DNA from 4 places in the Paenibacillus odorifer genome. Region 1 is predicted to be linked to each of the others. Evidence: riboswitches for the same ligand, from Rfam matches in the RefSeq annotation. Region 1 holds a riboswitch; each other region holds the start of a gene.
What was found. Region 1 has a riboswitch for cobalamin ahead of metE (5-methyltetrahydropteroyltriglutamate--homocysteine S-methyltransferase). Riboswitches for the same ligand answer to the same signal wherever they lie in the genome.
Positions count from the first base shown of each region.

Region 1 (3,708 bases):
ATGACTATTAAAAAGGAGGGAAACACATGGAGCTATTAACGATTATTAAAGCCATTATTTTGGGGCTTGTTGAAGGTTTAACCGAATTTGCTCCAGTATCCTCCACGGGTCATATGATTATTGTTGATGATATGTGGCTGAAATCACAGGAGTTATTTGGACAATATACGGCAAATACCTTCAAAATAGTTATTCAACTGGGTTCTATATTAGCGGTTGTTGTGATTTTTAGAAATCGATTCATTGATCTGTTGGGCTTAAGGCGTTTCAGCCGTAAGCAGTTGGACCCTGTAACAGAGAAGCTACCGCAGTTAGAGCAGGGCGGGCACCTCAAGCTGACACAGGTTCTGGTAGGGTTAGTGCCTGCAGGTGTGTTAGGTGTTCTGTTTAATGATTATATTGATGAGCATTTATTCTCTACCTCAACGGTGTTAATTGGTCTAGTGATCGGGGCTATATTAATGATTATTGCGGATCTGTTTGGGCCGAAGAAGATCAGAACTGAGAGTGTAGATCAGATTACATACAAACAGGCACTTGGTGTAGGTCTTGTACAGTGTTTTTCGTTATGGCCTGGATTTTCACGCTCGGGCTCGACGATTTCTGGTGGCGTAATCCTCGGGATGAGCCATCGTGCCGCTGCTGATTTTACGTTTATTATGGCAGTACCCATCATGGCAGGTGCCAGTCTGTTGTCACTGATGAAGAACTGGCAATATTTCACCATGGACGCGCTGCCGTTTTTTATTGCAGGCTTTATTAGTGCCTTCCTATTTGCGCTGTTATCGATGCGTTTCTTCTTAAAACTGATCAATCGTATCAAGCTCTTACCGTTTGCTATATACCGTATAATTCTTGCTGCTGTAGTATATTTCGTATTTTTCTAAGTCCGTTATAAGGAATCGATATAACAGAAGCCCCAGTAATCTATTGCAGATTGCTGGGGCTTTCACGTATGATGACATCAGATTAAGACACTCAAATGATGAATGATATCGGAGACAGGTGCTGACCGGAAAATAGTAATTCGGTAGGCTTAATAGGGAAATTCGGTTCGAAGCCGATGCGGTCCCGCCACTGTAACGGAAGAATCTCGAGCAACAGAGGTCACTGGCAATTTACTACTGCTGGGAAGACTGCTCAAGATGTTGACGCCGCTAGCCAGGAGACCTGCCTGTTTCAACAGCACTGCTTCACCTACGGAAGATAGGGAGGTGTTAGACGTTAACCATGGGTATATCATGGGCGTCTTTCCCTTTGACTTTTTTAGGGAAGGGCGCTCTTTTTTATAGGAAAGCAAGTAGTTTTGGAGTTTGAAATAAGAGATTGAAGAGGGAGTGTATCGAAATGACGAATAAGGTAAAAGTAAGCAATCTTGGATATCCGAGAATCGGAAAGAACCGCGAATGGAAAAAGGCACTGGAGGCATTCTGGCAGGGGAAAATAAATGAGGAGCAATTCCGCTCCGAAATGGCAGCAATCCAGCTGCAGCATTTGAAGACCCAGCAAGAAGCAGGAATTGAGCTTATTCCGGTAAATGATTTTACATTTTATGATCATGTGTTGGATGCGGCTGTTATGTTTGGAATCGTACCTCCACGGTATGCGTATGATGGCGGCGACATCGGGCTTGATCTTTATTTTGCAATGGCCCGTGGTAATGCTGAGGCTACTGCCTGCGAGATGACCAAATGGTTCAATACGAACTATCACTATATCGTTCCAGAGATCGGCACACAAACACCACGCCTGACTGAAAACAAACCTCTAGCGGCTTATCGTTTTGCTAAATCGCAGGCAGGGATTGAAGGTAAACCGGTACTTTTAGGTCTGTATACCTTCCTTAAGCTGTCCAAAGGTTACGCAGCGGCAGATATCGCCAAGATTGCTGCACGTTTTGTTCCAGTCTATGTTCAACTGCTACAGGAACTGAAGCAAGAAGGGGTAAGCTGGGTACAAATCGATGAGCCAGCGATTGTTACAGGCATAAGTAAAGAAGAATTAACACTGCTTAACTCGATATACACAGACATTGCCGCCTCCGTGCCGGGCTTGAATATTATTTTACAGACGTATTTTGAAGCTGCTGAGCCGCTGGAGGCACTGCTAGAGTTGCCTGTTCAAGGCTTGGGTCTTGACTTTGTGCACGATGGTGGAGCGAATCTGGCTTCCATCGAACGTCTTGGCTGGCCGAAGGACAAATGGCTGGGTGCTGGAATTATTGATGGACGGAACATTTGGCGTTCCGATTTAGACGCCAAGCTGCAACTGGTAGAAAAGCTCAGCGTTCATGTGCCGCTTGATCGTCTTATTCTTCAGCCTTCTTGCAGTCTGTTGCATGTCCCAGTCACCGTTCAAGGTGAAGTGAAGCTGAAGGCGACAGTTAAGAATGCGTTAGCCTTTGCCGATGAGAAGCTTAAAGAGCTTAGTCTGCTCGGAGCAGCCGTCGCAGATAAAGGAGAAGCTTCTCAAGCAGCGCTGGCCGCTAGTCGTGAAGCTATTGCAGCGTTCCGCGCACTACCTGAGCGTGGCCGTAAGGATGTGGCGGAGCAAGTGCTTGCACTTGCAGCTCTACCAGACCAACGCAGTCTGCCTTTTGCTGAGCGCTTAAAGGTGCAGCAAGAGAAATGGCAGCTTCCACTTCTGCCAACCACTACAATTGGTAGCTTTCCGCAGACAGTCGAAGTGCGCCAGGCGAGATTGAAATGGCGTAAAGGGGTCTGGAATCAGGAGCGTTATGATGGATTTGTTCGTGAGCAGATCGCGGATGCAATTACCTTCCAAGAAAAGCTAGGTCTGGATGTTCTGGTCCACGGCGAGTTCGAGCGTACAGATATGGTGGAGTTTTTCGGAGAAAAGCTGGATGGATACTTGTTTACTAGTAATGGCTGGGTTCAATCCTACGGTTCCCGTTGCGTTAAGCCGCCGGTGATCTACGCGGATATTGCATTTATACAGCCTATGACTGTTAAAGAAAGCGTCTATGCACAATCGTTGACGAAGCTTCCGGTTAAAGGAATGTTGACGGGCCCTGTTACTATCCTCAATTGGTCATTTGTACGTGATGATCTCAGCCGGGAAGAGGTAGCCAATCAAATTGCTCTTGCCCTTCGCCATGAAGTAAAAGCGTTGGAAGATGCAGGCATCGAAATGATTCAAGTGGATGAGCCGGCTATTCGTGAAGGACTTCCGCTAAAGGCAGAAGACCGTGAGCATTACCTGAACTGGGCAGTGAAGTCGTTCCGTGTTGCCACGAACCATGTGAAGGCTACGACACAAATTCATACGCATATGTGCTACAGCGAATTTAATGACATGATCGATTCAATATCGGCTATGGATGCTGATGTAATCTCCATTGAGACTTCACGTAGCCATGGTGAGCTGATTATCAGCTTTGAGGAGCAAGCCTATGATAAAGGAATCGGTCTTGGAGTGTACGACATCCATAGCCCGCGGGTTCCAGCTGTCGAAGAAATGACTGCGAATATCGATCGTGCGCTGCGGGTGCTTGACCCTGAACAGTTCTGGATTAATCCGGATTGCGGTCTGAAAACGCGTGGCTGGCAGGAGACAGAGGATGCACTACGTAACATGGTAAGAGCTGCTGCTATTGCGAGGGAAAAGACAGGGGTTATTGCTTCTAAATAGACTTAAATAAATTAGAGCCAGGGTAATTTACCCTGGCTTTTTAGTTCAATTATTTTT
Region 1 covers NZ_CP009428.1:4,875,086-4,878,793, reverse strand. Annotated here, with positions in the region: gene PODO_RS21335 (undecaprenyl-diphosphate phosphatase) at 27-887, shown strand; cobalamin riboswitch at 987-1,192, shown strand; gene metE (5-methyltetrahydropteroyltriglutamate--homocysteine S-methyltransferase) at 1,348-3,651, shown strand.

Region 2 (3,708 bases), 2.8 Mb from region 1:
CTTTCACATCATTCATATCAAAGAGACGGTTGCTATGATTGATCAGACGATCATAAGACACAAGTGCATACGTACCTTGGTCCGTTGCCATATTGTCCACTTTGCCTGTGAGGATATGCTTAAATCCACCCTCAGGTGCAGCAAAGCTAAGCAGTGCATCAATAAGCGAATTTCCACTTTTAACAAATCTAGCGTCCGTGTGCGGATCTACGCCCACACCAGTTAAGGCTACAATTACCTGTGAGATACTTTCGCTGCTAGTGCTTCCCCAGCTTGTAAATCCGCCTTGATTGTTTTGGTTATCGGACAGCCATTGGATGGCCCGATCCACGGCGGCTTTTACATCATCTCGGGTTGCATAATAAGGTGCAAGAGCTTGCATCGCCATCGCAGTCATATCGACATCTGCTTTGGTTACGCCTAATGCCCAGCCACCAGCTTCTTCTGTACCTTTTTTAACCTCTTTATCTAAAATATACTGAACTAGTTTTTCTCTTGTGGTCTGTTCTGTAACTCCATCAACTACAGGGATCTCATAGTTATGGCTATCTAGCGCAATCAGAGCAAAAATCGGACCATTATTGCCTTGCTTTTGGATATATTGATAATCAGCGAGTGCTTTTCTCAGATCATATCCCGCAACATTTGTGATATCTTTTCCGATAGAGGTAAGCCCTAGAATCGCTCTGGAATTCTCTGTGCTTTTATTGGCGTCGAGTTTTCCATCCTCTTTAATGATCGATGCTATTTTCGTCGCTACATTGTTGTAATAAAGATCGTAATAACCGTTAGGTACTGTATAGTTCGCCCGTGCCAGAGAAAGGATCGACCATTCTCCACTACCTGTACCAAACGACGGATTCTTTACAGTGTTTAGAATATAGGCAAGGCTTTTATCTAACTGTTGTTTGACGGCAACTGTAGTTTCCAGTTTGTAAGTAACTTGATAAGTTACATTTGTTTTGTTTCCAGCTCCGTCAAGAGCCGTTACAGTAATTGCATTACTGCCTGAATTCAGAGAAGCTTTGTACTCCCCATTCGCAGGTGATAAAGTAACACCATTCAGCTTCACTTCTGGAATGATGTCACTATATACATTGTCTGTGACAGCTACTTTGAAGCTTATTTCTTTATTGGATACTTCCTGTTTATCTTGTATGCCACTTACTGTAATAACAGGGGGTTCTATGTCTAATGCATGGTTAAGCCCTACAAGTGCATGATCTACACTTATTTGAGAGCTTGCCATATTTTCGAGCACGGAATAGGCTTGATAAACTGCCGATTGTACTACTGGTCTGTCCAAAATAGTTTCTTTATTAGGGTCACTGTTAATCTCGGCGATTTCCGCAGTTAAAGCATCCTTATTGGCAAGTTGAACGGGGATTTCTCCCCAGCCACCAAGATCAGAACCATAGCCATAAGTGGTGAACTGAGTTCGAATGATGTCACCGTCTTGAGGCTTATAATCGGTCATCCCAAACGGAGGAAACACATTATTTACTGCATACATCCAACCCGACATGGAGGTGTAGTCAAACTGACTTAACCACTCTGGGTCTGCTTTAGTGCCGACTGTATTCCCATCGGCTGAAATCATATCTAAAATATATTGTGGAATATTGACTTCGCTTCTGCCACTATCTTTAACTTCTGATAAATAAAAACCACTATCTATATTTCCTAAATGTCTATAATTCCCATCTCCTAGCGCACGTGTTATTAAAGATGCGCCATTATCGCCTTCATAAATCGGAACTTTAATAGGTTCCTTAATATACCCTTGGCCTAAGGTGAATTTCTCTACGGATACAGATACATACCCTTTAAGGGTAGAGCTTGCTCCATTTGCTTGAGCTGGGATAACACTTGTAGAGAATGTCGTGATAAATACAGCTACAATGAGTAACCACGCTAAAAACTTATTTTTCTTCATTTTTCCATAACCCTTCCCTTCATACCTATGATAAAAAACAGAATAAACTTTCTTATAACCACAAAAAAAACCACTCAACATAAACGTCAAGAGGTTAAGATAGTGAACCACAATACTAGCTGGCAAACACTATTCAAGCACCTCTCTATCGATCGTAGAGTTTGATGGTGTAACAGAAAAAGGCAGATATTCTGGCTCAAGTATCATCACCCTTGCTGCCTTCCCAGTTTCCCAGTGGCATTTTGCAAGGACTCCTCTTTTACAGCGGCGGGACCGCGCGGGATTCACACCCGCTTTCCATTTAACCAATCTATGATTGTACTTCCGCAACATTCATAGTTGGCACCTATTTCTAATTTTAAATTTTCATGCTTCATCATATCTAATATATATGCTTTTGTCATGTTATATTTCTTTTTTGTATAACGGGCAGCTAGAGATAATCCTATTGAATAACCAATTTCTACGAGTAGGGATATTTAAATAATTTCTTTATCCAACTGTGGGGAAAATTAATTTAAATCACTAATTCTTATATGAATTTGCCACAAATTAGTAAGGTACTCGCTGAGTGAATTCTATGTTAGGGTATATTCAGAAAGCGTTTACAAAAATAACATTGGAGGTGTTCGTGTTCATCTAACCACCAAGTACAGCGTCAAAGCCAGGTCCAAGCATCCTAAATTTATCTCACAAAGGAGAATTCAATGACTACGCGAATCCAGAAATCCTTCTTATCATTGACACTTGTCACCGCTCTTCTGCTCTCTCTGTTCTCATCCATGGCTGCAGCTGCAACTAAGGATGAGCAACAAGCTAAGGCAGCGCCAAAGAGTAAGATCCAATCCTATGTAGACGAAATGCAGCCCGGATGGAACCTCGGTAATACTTTAGATGCTACAGGTGAGGACGAAACCTCCTGGGGCAATCCTCGTGTGACCCAAGAACTTATTAAAAAGATCGCCGCTCAAGGCTATAAAAGTATTCGGATTCCTGTGACCTGGGATACTCACATGGGTGCGGCACCAGACTATACCCTAGAAAAAGCCTACCTCGACCGTGTGGAAGAAGTTGTCGGCTGGGCACTGGACGCCAAGCTTTATGTCATGATTAATGTCCATCATGATTCCTGGCTATGGGTAAGCCATATGGAAGAAAAACACGATGAAACGCTGGCGCGTTATAATGCAGCCTGGACTCAAATTGCCGATCGCTTTAAGGACAAATCCGATAAGCTGATGTTCGAGAGCATAAATGAGCCTCGGTTCACCGATGGTGGAAGCACAGACGAAGCAAAAATGGAGCAAATGCTTACTGAACTCAATAACTCCTTCTATCAGATCGTGCGGAAATCCGGTGGGAAAAACGACCTCCGCCCACTTGTATTGCCTTCATTAGAGTCTTCACCTACACAAACAAGAATGGATCATCTCTATAAGACGATTACGGCTCTAAACGATCCGAATATTATTGCGACCGTTCACTTCTATGGCTTCTGGCCTTTTAGTGTGAACATTGCCGGCTACACCACATTTGAAAAAGATACAAAAAACGATATCACTCAAACTTTTGATAACGTTTACAATACATTTGTAGCTAAAGGCATCCCTGTCATCGTCGGCGAATTTGGTTTATTAGGTTTCGATAAAGACACGGGTGTGATTGAACAGGGCGAGAAGCTTAAATTCTTCGAGTATCTGACTTATTATTTGAAAGAAAAGAAAATGACTTCCATGCTCTGGGATAACGGGCAGCATTTCAATCGTAAAACT
Region 2 covers NZ_CP009428.1:867,094-870,801, reverse strand. Annotated here, with positions in the region: gene PODO_RS03735 (S-layer homology domain-containing protein) at 1-1,936, opposite strand, end outside; cobalamin riboswitch at 2,101-2,301, opposite strand; gene PODO_RS03730 (cellulase family glycosylhydrolase) at 2,644-3,708, shown strand, end outside.
Region 2: another riboswitch for cobalamin. It lies ahead of PODO_RS03735 (S-layer homology domain-containing protein); the one in region 1 lies ahead of metE (5-methyltetrahydropteroyltriglutamate--homocysteine S-methyltransferase).

Region 3 (3,708 bases), 2.5 Mb from region 1:
ACAAAATATTAAGTATAATGTTACTGTCGAAACGCTAAGGCGTCTGTACAGGATGGCTACCTGGCACTGATGATGGCAGGCCAAGCGCTTTATAAAGTTTTCTTTATGTGTATTTATACTTTAGGAGCGTGGTTATCTATGAAAATTAATATTACCGCACATTTTAACATTGATATTACTTTATCTCTTCATCTGTTAGCCGTAGCCAGTCTTGCTTATGAACTCAGTTCACTGACGAGCTCGTGAAATTCGAGCGAAAAGTATCTGTACTAAGACACCTTGTGGTGTCTTTTTTATTTTTATAGTAATTACCATCTAACCAATCTGCCCCCGCAAGAGAAAAGCAGCTTATGCTGCTCCTCCTCCACCATCCTTCATTCTGACTGCTGTCAGCTTGCGACACACCTTCCATCTGCTCGACAGTGACCACTAGTCATACCGTTTTCATTAGCGATTTCGCCATGTCTTATCTTTTAGAAGAATGGTAGAAGTCAGGGGGATTTAACGAAAAACGGCACGATCCCGAAATCCCGGGAAACCGCGCCGTTGTCGAATACTTGAGGATGCTGGTGAAGGGAATTGAACCCCCGGCCTACGCATTACGAGTGCGTTGCTCTACCCCTGAGCTACACCAGCTTAAAGCTGATTTTTCTGTCAAACAAAAAATATTATACAACTTTCAGCCAGAAACGCAAGCCTATTTCTCCCTGTTTTCCGCCCTCCTAAACTGCTAATCCACCTGTAGCTTACGCTCCACAGACTCTAACTTTCCACGGCTAGTGGAGGGTTTATCGCGGCGGTCGTCTATTTTAAGTGAGGTAGAGACACGTTCTGCACCTGCGGCAAAAGGAGACTCATGCAAAGCTTCTACCGCCGCAAAAATGCGTTGCAGAGGCCCTTCGATGATCGTCCCCATGGACGTAAGTTCATATGTAATCCCTTCTACTGTCTTCAGCACCCGCTGCATATCCGCAACATAGCTGCTAAGACTGGTACTGCCTGTTCCAATTGGAATAACTGTAACTTCAGCAATAGGCATGAGAATACCTCCTCGAAATTTTATAGAACCTATCTTCTTCCATTGTAACAATTCCACCGCTCTGTCACAAACTAAGCAAGATTATCCTCCCTTATCTCTTCTATTTCTTCTGATTACTCCAAAATATGACTTTGGGCTAAGAGTATTTTCTCATGCGCAAATTCTAGGGTCATCTGCACTATATTTATGGACTCTTTGTGGCATCTTTTCGGACAATTTATGAATCATTTCGCATCTCCCTGTGGATCAATTGTGGATTACTTATGGACAGCCTGTGGATCATTTGTGGAGTACTTTTAAAGAACCCGCTCCCCGCGCGGGTTTTCTAAAAAACTGTTTACAAACACAACATCTTGGGTTATTTTTATCTAACGACAACAAAATATAGTGGAGACAGGCGCTTTGATCCTTAACCGGATTTAGAGCTTAATAGGGAAGCGCGGTGAGAATCCGCTGCGGTCCCGCCACTGTAACCGGATGGCCTTCTTAAGCTTCTGGGAAGCTTGAGAATCCACATCTCCCGGCAGATGCCACTGAGGGTTAGGAACACCCTTGGGAAGGCGCCGAGAGATCCCACGGAAGCCAGGAGACCTACCTGTTTCGACGACACCAACTATTGATGCCTGCGAGGAACAGGGATGGTGTCCGCATGCGGTCATCTACGTAGAGACCTCTGCAAATATCCGTGTGGATATTTACATAACGCATCGGGCATTTTCTGCCATCCTCGGGTAGGGGATGCTTTTTTTATGTAATCAGAACAAATATACGACTGCTTATGGCAGTCCAACTTCCTATGGATATATGGATTTGATGATAGATGTTTTTCTTTTATACTGAGAGGAGAGCTGTACAATGACGTTGTTGGAGAGACAATTTAATGGAGTAGAAAATGCACGGGAAGTTCTTTTAGAAGAGCTCATTGATTTAGGCCGGGATATTATCGACAGTCGGGATATGGACCTATTGCGCGAGAATGCCAATTTGAATGGAGAGAGTTTCTCCGGTAAAATGAGCAAGTTCGGCAGTGAATATTCAAAATGGTACGCCCGCAATTTTACGATGCCGCCGCAGCTAGTGCAGGCTATTGATGACAATGTCGTCTATGTGCATGATCTGGATCAATACGCGATTGGAACGACGAACTGTATTTTTATCCCGTTTGATAAACTTCTCCGTGAAGGTTTCAATACCGGCAACGGCAGCGTTCGTCCTCCGAACTCAATAATGACTGCTATGTCTCTGGTAGCGATTATTTTCCAATCCCAGCAAAATGCTCAATATGGTGGTGTATCCGCCAATAAACTCGACTATGATCTGGCACCTTATGTAACCAAATCCTTCGCCAAGCTGTTCCGCAAGGGTCTGGATTATTTTGAAGAAGGACAAGCTGATGAATCTTTGGGCGAGATTACGATGAGCCGGACCGATCTGGCGGAGTTATATCCAAGAGCGTTCCGTTTTGCACTAAAGGAAACCGAAATCGAAACCCTGCAAGCGGCTGAAAGTATGGTACATAATCTGAATACCATGTCCAGCCGATCCGGTGGACAAATACCGTTTACCAGCATCAACTACGGTACTTGTACTTCACCAGAAGGTCAGCTTGTGATCAGTTCTCTGCTAACAGCAACTATGAACGGACTTGGCAGCGGAGAAACACCAGTGTTCCCGATTCAAATCTTCAAATGCAAGCAAGGAATCAATCAACAACAAGGCGATCCTAACTATGAACTGTTCCTAAAAGCGGCTGAATGTTCTGCGCGCAGACTATATCCAAACTTCGCTAATCTGGACGCTCCGCTCAACTTGCAGTATTATGATCCAAGTGATCCTGATACGGAGTTCGCTACAATGGGCTGCCGAACCCGAGTGCTCGGTGACCGTTTTGGTCGTAATCATTGCTCTGGAAAGGGCAACCTTTCCTTTAATACACTGAATCTGGTTCGGCTAGGTCTGGCACACGGCACAGTAACAGGCAGACGTACCATCGCAGACGAAGCTGGCTTCTATGAAGATCTAAATCATTATATGGATATTGCGCTGGAAGGACTTCTTCATCGGTTCCACATTCAAACCGCACAAAAAGCTAAAGCTTCCGATTTCATGATGCGAGAAGGCGTCTGGGAAGGCGGCGAGCATCTTGCACCTGATGACACTGTAGGCGATCTGCTAAAGCATGGCAGTCTGTCTCTTGGCTTCATCGGTATGGCGGAATGTATGAAAGCTATGTACGGCAAACACCATGGCGAGGATATGGAAGTTCATGCCAAGGCGCTGGCTATTGTGCGTCATATGCGGGACTATTGCGATCGGAAAAGTGAGGAACTGGATCTCAACATCACTCTGTTCGCAACTCCAGCAGAAGGTTTGTCCGGTAAATTCACAAAAGTTGATCGCAAGGTACTGGGTTCCATTCCGGGCGTAACCGACCGTGAATATTATACGAACTCTTTTCACATCCCTGTATACTTCGATCTGGGTGCTGCTCAGAAGATCAGCTTGGAAGCTCCTTTCCATGAATATTGCAATGCCGGGGCTATTTCTTATGTCGAATTAAACGGCAATGCCCGCAACAACCCATCGGCTTTTATCAAAATCATTAAATATGCGCTCGAACAACAGGTCAGCTATTTCAGCATTAACCATCCGATTGACCGCTGCTCCAG
Region 3 covers NZ_CP009428.1:539,137-542,844, reverse strand. Annotated here, with positions in the region: tRNA gene PODO_RS02340 (tRNA-Thr) at 565-636, opposite strand; gene PODO_RS02335 (MTH1187 family thiamine-binding protein) at 731-1,039, opposite strand; cobalamin riboswitch at 1,418-1,652, shown strand; gene PODO_RS02330 (anaerobic ribonucleoside triphosphate reductase) at 1,895-3,708, shown strand, end outside.
Region 3: another riboswitch for cobalamin. It lies ahead of PODO_RS02330 (anaerobic ribonucleoside triphosphate reductase); the one in region 1 lies ahead of metE (5-methyltetrahydropteroyltriglutamate--homocysteine S-methyltransferase).

Region 4 (3,708 bases), 3.3 Mb from region 1:
TTTGTTCTTCAATGTACCTTCCTATCTCTGAGGTGCATTAATATGAATTTTGCATCTCCTCTTTTAATTTCACTCACTTCTTTACTTCTACTAAAATTTCACCAATCATCATTTTGTTCATAGAAGCATCAAAGGAATAAATATGGGTAATATACATTCCTGTTTCGTTGTTATGTTTAAAGAAAGGAATTCGAATTCGCCAACTTGTAGGACTTAAACGTTCCCCCATAATCCATGAATCCTCTAAATCGTCTTGACCATTACTATCGTCCATGTTGGAAAGGTCCCCTGTTGGGTGCTATCAAAACCGCCCTTTAGATAGACGTCTTACGAAAAGCACCAAGATACTAAACATATACGATTTTGACGAATAATCTTTACTCCTCTTTATCAGACTCCTTTTCCATCTTATGTATATTGAATGTCAAGTTTTAGACATATAGGGTTTGTGGTTATGATTTGCTACTTATATCCACCATAATATAGTTGGCATAAGGTTATTCTGGAGAGGTAGTCGGAATAAAATTTACATATCCTAAAAAAACACTACGCTCCAAAAACAGTGTTATTATTATAAATTGAGAGGACCATCGATTGAGTAACAAAGAATATTTAGTTCCCCACAAATCATTTTGATTACTCATCACGAAAAACATTCTATTTTTTCTTTTCAAACTAATTATTTTGAAACGCTATTATACAGCTACTTTATTTCCTTTGTAATTGCAGATAGTAAATTACCATTACTATCGTATACAAAGTCACGGCGGTAGCTGATATTCCCTTTATGAATGATAATAGCTGTTAACCTATTAGCGGAATCATAAATATATTCGTAATCCTGCCTAATAGAAGGTTGTAGAACTGTTACTGGAATATTTGAATAAGAAATTAATGAGTCATTCCCTAATTGACCCTCTGTATTATTCCCCCACGTAATAAATGAAGAGCTAGTAAGTGCTATACTATGCGAATTTCCAGCATCTATTTTTATTACATCATTCAGAAAACTCTTACCGCCTATCGCTTTTACTTGAGTAGGAGTAAGTTTTCCTAAAGTTGTGCCATCTCCAAGTTGGCCCATGCTATTCTCTCCCCAACTCCATACTGTTCCATCTGACTTTAGTGCTAATGAATAATTACTTCCACCGCTAATAGCAATTACATTATTTAATAAACCAACTCCGTTTGGGCCCTTGACTTGGACTGGATAGCGCCGTTCTACTGTAGTACCGTCTCCAAGCTGCCCTTTATCATTTTGCCCCCAGCCCCATACTGTTCCATCTTCTTTTAAAACCAAATTGAAATTGTCCCCAGCACTAATAGCTTTAACTCCTGTTAACAAAGAAGCATTACTGGAGCCCATTTGCACTTTACTAGGGAAACTCTCATCATTAAGAGATCCATTTGCTAACTGACCATGATTATTGCCTCCCCAAACATAAACAGTTCCAGTTGACGAAAGTGCTATAGAATGTATTTCACCAACATCAACAGCAATAATATCCATAAGATTCCCAACCCCGTTAACACCTTTAATTTGTTCCGGAGTTGTAATAAGTTCTAATCTATCGACTCCCACTTGCCCTCGTTGATTATCTCCCCATCCCCACACTGTTCTGTTAGATTTAACAGCGAGGGTATGGTAAAATCTACTACTGATATTATTTACATTTGATAATCCAGAAATTGGAGTTGGAGAGACAACAAAATCAGTCTGATCTCCAGCAGGTCCCAAACCCAAAAAACCATAATAATTGAATCCGAAAGCCGTCACTGTACCGTCAGTTTTCAAAGCATATGAACTAAAAGTTCCACCAGTAAATCCTTTATTCATCGACACCACATCGGTTCCAGCCAACTGAACTGGTTTATTGCTATATGGAGTAATAAAGTCCCCCAACTGTCCCATTTCATTACTTCCCCATAACCATAGATTCCCATTTTTTTCTATAAAACCACTTTTATCTATACCAGCATATATTTCCCCATGTTCTAAAACACCCCGAGTTAAAGTAGAGGGTAAACTCTTTGCGCTTTCATTTAAAGACATGATTTTGGAGTTATTATTTTGAGATATAGATTCTATTAATAATTTTTTTTTAGCGCTCTCATTGCTAACAATTTGAAACTTCAGGAAGTAGCTATCATTTAATTTTTCTCCATTTATATCCTCAAGTGAGTAAGGAGGAATATGTAATGTATAATCATGACCATCTTTCAATTCAATTTGTGGACTAATTATCAGTTGATCCCTCTCAATTGATTTCTTTATATTTATCACCTTATTACTATCAAAATCTACTAATCTAATTAAATGAAAAAAATTCCCTTCTCTAATAATGTTTTTTAAATTCACCTTTAACGAGGAATCCTCCAATATGCTTATTATTTGTGTCTCAGGTGCAATTAACTCCTTTTGTTGATTTACACCATCCGCACTCACTAAAGATAACTGACTAATCGATATAACTAAAAGAAATAAGATAATTAATAACGAATAATATTTCTTCATATTTATTTTTCTCTCCCATTTAATAAATAGTTCCAGTTAATTAGTTGTTATCTACGATACTAGATAGGATGACTGGGATAATAAACTTCGGATCCAGCAAAATAACTAAACAGACAATACAAATGATCGTGTAAAACCAAACAGCTCATAAAAAAATCAACAAATTCTTAGATATTGAAAGATACTTTCATTTAATCAAACCGTAACTTTTTTTTGTTTTTGTCCGAAATCTATACATCGACAACATGAAACTAACTAATAATTACTTCATTCCAAATGAACCTTTACCATTAATAATTTATTAACAACATTATTTCCAATGTAACAAGTACTTTATTAAAGTAATTCTATAAAAGAGTTTCACTATTGAATATAGACATAAAAAAACCTCCTTCCCATCCTCGTGGGATTCGTTGGGTATATTTATGGCAGGCATTCTGGCTTCGCAGTTCATTAAAAAACCCACCATTAACATTAAGCAGTTAATGATGGAATTTTAATGTGCGTTCACAGTGGCGGGACCGCGTGGGAATTTCACCAACATTCCCCTTTTAAGCTAGATAGGATATTCCTATGCAATCACCATAAATATTAACAGGAATAATATACCATGAATTATTATGAAGTGCGACAGACAAAAACACCTAGGGAAGATTCGTATAATGGAGTTACCACCACATCCATTGCGTGGGAGAATGAAACCATGAGTTACACACACCTTAACAAAACCGAACGCAGTCATTCACTTCGCTTGGGATGGACCAATCACAGATTGGCAAGTAACTAGACAAAAATCACTCCACCATTGATAGAGAGTGGAATAGGGGGAGTAGCAGTATGATGACACAGTAGAGATTGCGCAGACTACCTACACAACATCAAACCTCTCCTAATCAATGGGATGATCCATAGTGCAAAGGGAAAAATTCCCTATCATGTTAACGATAAAAAAACAACTTCTCCGTAGAAAAGTCGCTTTTCAAATCTCTACTGTCTATCGAATTCTATTTTTTCATAACTTAGAAGACCCTACCGCTTCGCCTTATAAAACTCATGATAAAGCTTCATGAGCGCCCTCTTCTCTATCCTCGAAACATAACTCCGCGAGATCCCCAACTCCTTAGCAATCTCCCTCTGTGTCCTCTCTTCTCCACCTGTATCCAGCCCAAACCTACCCACCACAACTTCTTTCT
Region 4 covers NZ_CP009428.1:1,574,623-1,578,330, reverse strand. Annotated here, with positions in the region: gene PODO_RS06750 (GBS Bsp-like repeat-containing protein) at 74-274, opposite strand; gene PODO_RS29890 (RCC1 domain-containing protein) at 704-2,515, opposite strand; cobalamin riboswitch at 2,926-3,117, opposite strand; gene sigK (RNA polymerase sporulation sigma factor SigK) at 3,545-3,708, opposite strand, start outside.
Region 4: another riboswitch for cobalamin. It lies ahead of PODO_RS29890 (RCC1 domain-containing protein); the one in region 1 lies ahead of metE (5-methyltetrahydropteroyltriglutamate--homocysteine S-methyltransferase).